2 linked regions of the Pseudoduganella dura genome follow. The protein of the gene in region 1 interacts with the protein of each later gene in a pairwise test. Links are inferred from orthologs where the notes say so. Each region holds a gene or a part of one and is shown in the gene's direction. Other genes may lie near its edges.

What was found. The genes of interacting proteins can lie anywhere in the genome.
Region 2: the proteins of cysE (region 1) and cysK interact in binary tests that used the Escherichia coli proteins (3 or more experiments, as listed by UniProt). The link is inferred for Pseudoduganella dura from one-to-one orthologs.

Annotation. Positions count from the first base shown.
Region 1 is NZ_WNWM01000002.1:747,026-751,502, reverse strand. Bases 761-3,609 are described here. They hold cysE (serine O-acetyltransferase), read left to right. Parts: upstream 761-1,742; coding sequence 1,743-2,477; downstream 2,478-3,609. Other genes in these bases: GJV26_RS03450 (cyanophycin synthetase family protein), read right to left, coding at 3,180-3,609; GJV26_RS03455 (YceH family protein), read left to right, coding at 2,486-3,199; rlmB (23S rRNA (guanosine(2251)-2'-O)-methyltransferase RlmB), read left to right, coding at 830-1,576. Outside these bases: rnr (ribonuclease R), read left to right, coding at 1-757; more of GJV26_RS03450, read right to left, coding at 3,610-3,677; GJV26_RS03445 (hypothetical protein), read right to left, coding at 3,882-4,477.
Region 2 is NZ_WNWM01000002.1:3,771,921-3,775,751, forward strand. The notes cover bases 91-2,865. They hold cysK (cysteine synthase A), read left to right. Parts: upstream 91-891; coding sequence 892-1,839; downstream 1,840-2,865. Other genes in these bases: thpR (RNA 2',3'-cyclic phosphodiesterase), read right to left, coding at 91-285; GJV26_RS16550 (FKBP-type peptidyl-prolyl cis-trans isomerase), read left to right, coding at 322-846; GJV26_RS16560 (cation diffusion facilitator family transporter), read right to left, coding at 1,900-2,865. Also shown: more of thpR, read right to left, coding at 1-90; more of GJV26_RS16560, read right to left, coding at 2,866-2,964; GJV26_RS16565 (ArsR/SmtB family transcription factor), read right to left, coding at 2,961-3,281; GJV26_RS16570 (CinA family protein), read right to left, coding at 3,563-3,831.

The DNA of each region.
Region 1 (4,477 bases):
GCTGAAGTGCTACTTCATGCAGGACAAGCTGGGCGAGGAATTTTCCGGCCTGATCACCGGCGTGACCACGTTCGGCATCTTCGTGCAGCTTGACCAGCTGTTCGTCGAGGGCCTGGTGCACATCACGGACCTGGGCGCCGACTACTTCCAGTACGACGACGCCCGCCACGAACTGCGCGGCGAGCGCACCGGCAAGCGCTACCAGCTGACCGACCGGGTCACCGTGCAGGTGGTGCGCGTGGATCTCGAAATGCGCAAGATCGACCTGCGCCTCGCGCCGAGCGAAACCGAAGGCATGGCGGCGCCGGCGGCGCCGCGCGGCGGGCGCAAGGGGCAGGCGTTCGAGGACGACGGCTTCGGCGACGAAGGCGGCAAACCGCGCCGCGGCAACACGCGCGGCGGTCCATCGCGCAATGGCGCGGGCGGCAAGGGTGGCGGCGGTGGCGGCGGTGGCGGCGGCAAGGGGGCCGGCCGCGCCTTCGCGCAGGACAGCGCGCCGCGCAAGGTTGCCGACGAAGCCGTTTCGCCATACAAGGGCAAGGCGAAACGGGGCGGCAACGACGATGTGGCCGAGCCGGTAGCCGCCGCTCCGGCCCCTTCCATTTCGCTGCTGCCGCAGTTCGACTTCGAAGCGAAGCCGAAGGGCCGCGCCAAATCCACCGCGCCGGCCAAGGGCGGCAAGACCCAGACGGCTGCGGGCTCGGCCGCAAAGCCGGCAGCCGCCGGTGCCGGCAGCAAGACCCGCAAGAAACGCTGATTTTTCGCGCCGCGGCAGCCGCCGCGGCGCATCCTCCGGCGAACCCCGTTCGCCACATAAGAACCACGTACCATGTCCAAGAACAAAATGATTTTCGGCTTCCATGCCGTCACCTCGCGCCTGCGCCATGAAGCATCGTCGGTCGAAGAGATCTTCGTCGACGCCACGCGCGACGACCGCCGCATGAAAGACCTGGTCGCCAACGCCAAGGCGGCCGGCGTGCGCGTGATGCCGGTCGACTCGGCCCGCCTCGACAAGATCGTCGGCACCCGCCGCCACCAGGGCGTGATCGCCTTCGCTTCGCAGCTGGCGCTGGCCCGCAACCTCGACGAGCTGCTCGATGCGATCGAAGGCCCGCCGCTGCTGCTGGTGCTCGATGGCATCACCGATCCGCACAACCTGGGCGCCTGCCTGCGCGTGGCCGACGGTGTCGGCGCGCATGCCGTGATCGTGCCGAAGGACCGCGCGGTCGGCCTGAACGCCACCGCGGCCAAGGTGGCCAGCGGCGCCGCCGAGACCGTTCCATACATCACCGTCACGAACCTGGCGCGCACGCTGCGCGAGCTGAAGGAGCGCGACATCTGGCTGATCGGCACCTCCGACGACGGCGAGAAGGGCCTGTACGATGCCGACTTCACCGGCCCGACGGCGCTGGTGATGGGCTCCGAAGGCGAAGGCATGCGCCGCCTCACGCGCGAAACCTGCGACATGCTGGTCAGCATCCCGATGTTCGGCTCGGTCGAGAGCCTGAACGTCTCGGTCGCTTCCGGCGTCTGCCTGTACGAAGCGCGCCGCCAGCGGATCGCCAGGGAAGGCTGACAAGGTTTCCGGCTGCCAGGCCGTCACCCGGCTGCCGGCCCGGGCCATCGCGCATGCGGGCGGCCCGGGCAGGCATTCGTCGCCATCCATCGCTGCAGCAAGCCCAGCCTGCACACTGCCTGCCGATGCGCTACCATCGAGCTACCGCCCCCGACTCCGTGCAACCATGTTCCGCCACCTGCGCCAAGACATCCGCAGCATCATCGAACGCGATCCCGCCGCCCGCAGCGCCTGGGAGGTGCTGACGTGTTATCCGGGCCTGCAGGCGATCATCGCCCATCGCGCGGCGAACTGGTGCTGGCGCCATGGCCTGAAATGGCCGGGGCGCTTCATCGGCTACCTGGCGCGCATCGTTACCGGTATTGAAATCCATCCCGGCGCCACGATCGGCCGGCGCGTCTTCATCGATCACGGCTTCGGCGTGGTGATCGGTGAAACCGCCGAGATCGGCGACGACTGCACGATCTACCAGGGCGTCACGCTGGGCGGCACGTCGCTGTCGCCGGGGACCAAGCGCCATCCCACGCTCGAGCGCGGCGTGATCGTCGGCGCGGGCGCCAAGGTGCTGGGCGGCTTCACGGTGGGCGAGTACGCCAAGGTGGGGTCGAATGCCGTGCTGCTGAAACCCGTGCCGCCGGGCGCCACGGCCGTCGGCAATCCGGCCCACATCGTGCGCAAGCACGACGGCCATGCGGAGCGCCTGTTCGCGGCCTATGGCGTGACGCCGAACGGCGACGACCCCATGTCGAAGGCGCTGCACGGCCTGATCAACCATGCGGCGGCCCAGGAACAGCAGATCGAACGCATCGTCGCGCTGCTGAAGGCGCATGGCATGCATAGCGGAGAAATCGATGCGGTCGGCAAGGCCGACCCCGCGCAATTGAACAAGCTGGTCGATTAAGGAAAATCATGACAGACGTAGCAAACAATCCGGCAGGAAATGCCCCCGCGCCGGACGCGCAGACCGATACGCTGGACCCGTTCGAAATCCGGGTGCTGGCCGTGCTGGCCGAGAAGGAAGCGCTGACGCCCGATAACTATCCGATGTCGCTGAACGCGCTCACCAACGGCTGCAACCAGCTGTCGAGCCGCGACCCGGTGATGCAGATCTCGGAAGACACGGTGGCCGACGTGCTGGCCCGCCTGACCGAGCGCCGCCTCGTCAACGCCGTGACCGCCGCCGGCGCGCGCGTCACGAAGTACGAGCACCGGATGCGCATCAAATGGTCGCTGGAACAGGAAAAGCTGGCCGTGCTCACGATCCTGATGCTGCGCGGCCACCAGACCGCCGGCGAGATCCGCACGCGCACCGGCCGCCTGCACGAATTCAAGTCCGTGGCGGATGTGGAGAACGCGTTGCAATTCTTGATCGACAAGTATCCGCCGGTCGTCGCCAAGCTGGCGCTGGCACCCGGCACGAAGGAGCCGCGCTATGGCCAGCTGCTCGGTGGCGAGATCCAGCTGGCGCGGGAAGAAGCGGGCTACGGTACCGCGTCACTGGCGCCGGGCGGCGCGTCGCGCGGCGATCGCGTGGCCCAGCTGGAGCTGGAAGTGCAGCAGTTGCGCGCCGACTATGCGGCGCTGGCGGAGCAGTTCGAGCAGTTCAAGCGGCAATTCGAATAGGCGGCGCACCGGCCGCGGCGATACCGCGCAATTCTGCCAGGCCATCGGCCAGCGGGAATGTCTCGCTGGCCAGCAGGCCGTCCACCAGCCGGATGGCCAGCGCCAGCGCGGCATTGGCCACGGTGCCGCAGCGGAACGGCAGGATCAGCCGGTAACGGCCCGGCATTTTCGGCACGCCGCCGACAAAGCCCATCATGACTTCATCACCCGTGAGGCGATGCAGCTCGATCGCCACGCTCTGGATCAGGCGTGCCAGCTGCAGGCCGCGGCCGGGGGCATCGACATCGTCGCCCACCACGCCGATCAGGCTGCGCCCCTGGCGCAGGCCCGGCAGCGCCTGCTTCAGGCGCGTGCGCAGGTTCTGCATGTCGCTGGCGGAGAAGGGAGTAGGGTGGCCGAGATCGAGGATGCTCAGCAGGCAGGGCTCGGTGCAGTAACGGTTGGCACCGTCGAGATAACGCTGGTCGATTATTTTCATTTTGTAACCATCCTTCAAAAACAACAACCAACGCGAGACCGGAAGGTCTGGCGCTGGTGGAATGGTTGCATTATCTCAATGGGGAGGGCCGGGCGGCATCGGTGCGGGTCTGGTAGCGCTGTAAGACAGGGCTTACAGCTGAGCAGTGAGCCCCCGCGCTGCTGTTTTTGTCGCCGCCCGGCAATCGGATCGCAGTCCCTGTGTTCAACCCTCTTCGCGGCGGCTGCGCAGCCAGATGGCGCCGGCGATCATCGCGACGCCCGCGGCCACGCCGACGATCATTTCCGGCGTTGCCACGGCAGCCCATGACGATTGATAGATCAGGTCGAATGCCGCCGCCGGCCCCTGGGTGTTGGCGGCGATATCCATGTCGCGCGCCCGCTCCCGGACGCCGCCGGCCATCAGCCAGGTACCCGGCATCACGCCGATCAGCAGGCGGCTGATGAATTTTTCGATCAGCCATCCGGTGTCGACGGCTTGCCGCAAGCCCTTCTCGGCCCAGGCGCAAAGGATCATCGCAATGGCCGGCACGCCTACCGCCCACAGGAATGCCTTCGAACGGGCCCAGGCGGAAACCAGCAGCAGCCAGCCCACAGTCGGCAGCGCCCAGAGCGCATACACCGGCAGCAGCGAGAACATCTTCAGCGGCCCGAGCCAGAACTGCGGGTGCGACAGCACCGGCGGGAACATGTTGACGCCCTTGAGGGCGAGCGCCGTCATGCCGATCGCCATCAGGATCAGCGACGTCGCGAGCTCCACCACGATGATCAGCAGCGGAATGCCCAGCAGCGCCACGGCCG
Region 2 (3,831 bases), 3.0 Mb from region 1 along the record:
CCGCGCGAAATGGCCGTAGCAGTCGATCACGAGCCGCAGCGTCGGCACGTCGAGCCGGTCGCGGATATCGAGCAGGGCCGGCACCGCGCCGGCCGCCACCTGGCCGAGGAAGGCCAGCGTCAGGTGCAGCTTGTCGGGCGGCGTCAGCCGTCCTGCCACCGGGGCCTGCAGCGCGGCCAGCGCGGCGCGCGCCGCTTCGTCCGGCCACAGCGCGAAGAAAAGTTTGCGGGTCGGTCCTGTAATTGGCCCGGCAAATGGCCCGCCTTCAGGTTCATTTGATATCATGTTGCCGCCTCAAAACCAGTACAGAAAGAATACATGATGACCCGTCTGTCCGCTCCAGTGCTGTCCCTCCTGCTGTGCGCCGCCTCGTTCGCCCACGCCCAGACCCCGCCCGCCGGGCCGGAAAACCCGGCGCAGCCCGCCACCCAGGAAGCGCCCGCCGCCCAGGAGGCGCCGGCCGGTCCCGTGGTGCCGGGCTCGGCCACGATCGGCCCCGCCGCCGAACAGCTGATCGTCAACGACACCAAGGCTGGTACCGGCCGCGAAGCGGCCACCGGCGGCACCGTGTCGGTCCACTACACCGGCTGGCTGTACCGCCCGATGGCCAAGGGCCACAAGGGCCGCAAGTTCGACTCGTCGCGTGACCGCGGCGAACCGCTCGAGTTCCGGCTCGGCGCCGGCCAGGTCATCAAGGGCTGGGAGCAGGGCGTGGCCGGCATGAAGATCGGCGGCAAGCGCACGCTGATCATCCCGTCGAACCTGGCGTATGGTGCGCGCGCCATGCCCAACATTCCGGCCAACTCGGCACTGATCTTCGACGTCGAACTGCTCGACGTGAAGTAAGCCGCGGCGTTACACTGGTCTCCTCACCTTCGTGTGGAGACCTCGATGAACGTTGCGAACGATGTGACCGCGCTGATCGGCAATACCCCGCTGGTCCGCATAAATCGATTGACACAAGGCGGCCCGGCAGGGAGCGCGCCCGCGCAACTGCTGGCCAAGCTGGAATTCTACAATCCGGCCCACAGCGTGAAAGACCGTATCGGCCTGTCGATGATCGCGGCGGCCGAGCAGGCCGGCCTGATCCGGCCGGACACCATCATCCTCGAACCCACCAGCGGCAACACCGGCATCGCGCTGGCGATGGTCTGCGCCGCCCGCGGCTACAGGTGCACGCTGGTAATGCCCGAGACGATGAGCCGCGAACGCCGCATGCTGCTGCGCGCGTATGGCGCCGAGCTGGTGCTGACACCGGGCGGCGAAGGCATGGTGGGCGCGATCCGCCGCGCCGAGGAAATGGCCCAGTCGGACCGCCGCTACCTGATGCCCCAGCAGTTCAACAACCCGGCCAATCCCGACATCCACCGCCGCACCACCGCCGAGGAAATCTGGCGCGACACGGACGGCAAGATCGATATCCTCGTGGCCGGCGTGGGCACCGGCGGCACGATCACCGGCGTGGGCGAAGTGATCAGGGAGCGCAAGCCGTCGTTCCAGTGCATCGCCGTGGAGCCGGAGGCATCGCCGATCCTGTCGAAAGGCACCAAGGGACCGCACCCGCTGCAGGGCATCGGCGCCGGTTTCGTGCCGGCCGTGCTGAACACGCATGTCTACGGCGAAGTGATCGCCGTGAAGAACGACGACGCGTTCGACTATGCGCGCCGGGCCGCGCGCGAGGAGGGGTTGCTGGTAGGCATATCGGCCGGTGCCGCGCTGTGGGCCGCCGTGCAGGTGGCGTGGCGGCGGGAAAACGAAGGCAAGGTGATCGTGACGATCATTCCATCGTTCGGCGAGCGCTACCTGAGCACGCAGCTGTTCGCGGGGCTGGCGGACTGACGGGCCGCCAGCCCCTGGCGGCTGGCACCGGCATCCCGGTGCGGGCCGCCGTCGGCACCGTCAGTGCTGATGGGCATGGCCATGCTTGTGATCATGCTTGTGGCCGTGGGCATGTTCGTGCTCATGCTCATGTTCGTGGTCGTGGTCGTGGGCATGTTCGTGTTCGTGTTCGTGTTCGTGATCGCCATGCCCGTGCGCCTGTCCGTTCTGCCCCAGGCAGCAGGCATGTTCGGTGGTGCCCATCTCCGTCTGCAGCGTGCTGTGATGAATCGAGAATTGCTCGCGCAGGCCGCGCGCGATGTCGTCCATCGCCACATCGCCCGGATAGCCGGCGGGCATGACCAGGTGCGCCGTGAGCGCCGTTTCCGTGGTGCTCATTGACCAGATGTGCAGGTCGTGCACGCCGGTGACGCCCGGCCGGGCGCGCAGGAACTGTTCCACCTTGCGCGAATCCACGCTGCCCGGCACGGCCGCCATCATCATCCGCAGCGACTCCTTCAGCAGCGACCAGGTGCCGGCCACGATCATCACCACGATGCCGATGCTGACGAGCGGGTCGAGCCACAGCCAGCCGGTGAACATCACCGCCAGGCCGGAAATGAGCACGCCGAGCGAAATCGCCGCGTCGGCCGCCAGGTGCAGGTAGGCACCGCGGATGTTCAGGTCGTCCTTGCTGCCCTTCATGAACAGCCAGGCCGAGATGCCGTTGACAAGGATGCCGATGCCGGCCACCACCGATACCGTGGGGCCATGCACGACCACCGGGTTGATCAGTTGCAACACCGCTTCCCATGCGATCGCGCCGCAGGCCGCCATCAGCAGCATGCCGTTGAACAGCGCGGCCAGCATCGAGCTGCTGCGCAGGCCGTAGGTATAGCGCCGCGACGGTTCGCGTTTGGCCAGGATCGCGGCGCCCCACGCCAGCATCAGGCCCAGCACGTCGGAAAGGTTGTGCCCCGCGTCGGCCATCAGCGCGGTGGAGTTGGCCATGAAGCCGTAGCCGAATTCGACCACGACGAAGATCGCGTTCAGCGTGATCGCAATGGCGAACGCGCGGCCGTGGTCGGCCGGATCGCCGTGGTGGTGGTGACCGTGCCCGTGGTCATGGTGATGGTGGCCGCTCATACGTCGTTTCCGGTGGAAGGTTCGGCGATATGCTCGAGCATGTCGCGCAGGACGCCGCTGATGTGCGCATCGGCGGTGGAATAAAACACCTGCTTGCCCTGCCGCTCGGCCTTGACGATGCGGGCCGCGCGCAGCAGGCGCAGGTGGTGGCTGACCAGCGAGCTGGAAAGCTCGAGCGTGGCGGCGATCTCGCTGACGGCGATCGGCGCCGGCACGCAGGCCAGCACGATGCGCAGGCGGGTCGGATCGCCCAGCAGGTGGAACAGGTCAGCCAGCTGGGCAACCGATTCTTCGTGAACGGAAGGGGAGGTGTTCATCTCATCGATAACATTTGAATAGATGTTCACATATTAGTCGCATGAGCACGCCGATGCAACCCGCGAAAGGGGGCGGTCAGCCACGCAGCGGCGTGCAGGAGAGACAGGGAAGTGTTCGCCGGGCGTCTTTGCGAACGCGCGGGCCCGGGAATGTGGATAATGGACAACAGCGATGCGCCACCGGCACCGCGCACCCCGGTCATGCCGGGCGACGGGAAAGCCGGCACCGGACGTGCCGGGAAGGCATGGCGGCACCGGCAGGGCGCCGCGCCGCAATGACCTTAGTTCACGAAGCGCAGCAAGCCCTGCAGTGCATGGATGACCGTCTGCTCGCGCACCGCGCGGCGGTCGCCGGAGAACACCAGGCGTTCGGTATGCACCGTGTCGCCATTTGCCCAGCCGAAACAGACGGTGCCGACCGGCTTGCCCGGCACCGCGCCGGTCGGGCCGGCGATGCCGGTGGTGGAAACGGCCAGGTGGGCATTGCTGTTGGCCAGCGCGCCCTGCGCCATCGCGGCCGCCACTTCCTCGCTCACGCTGCCGAACTGCG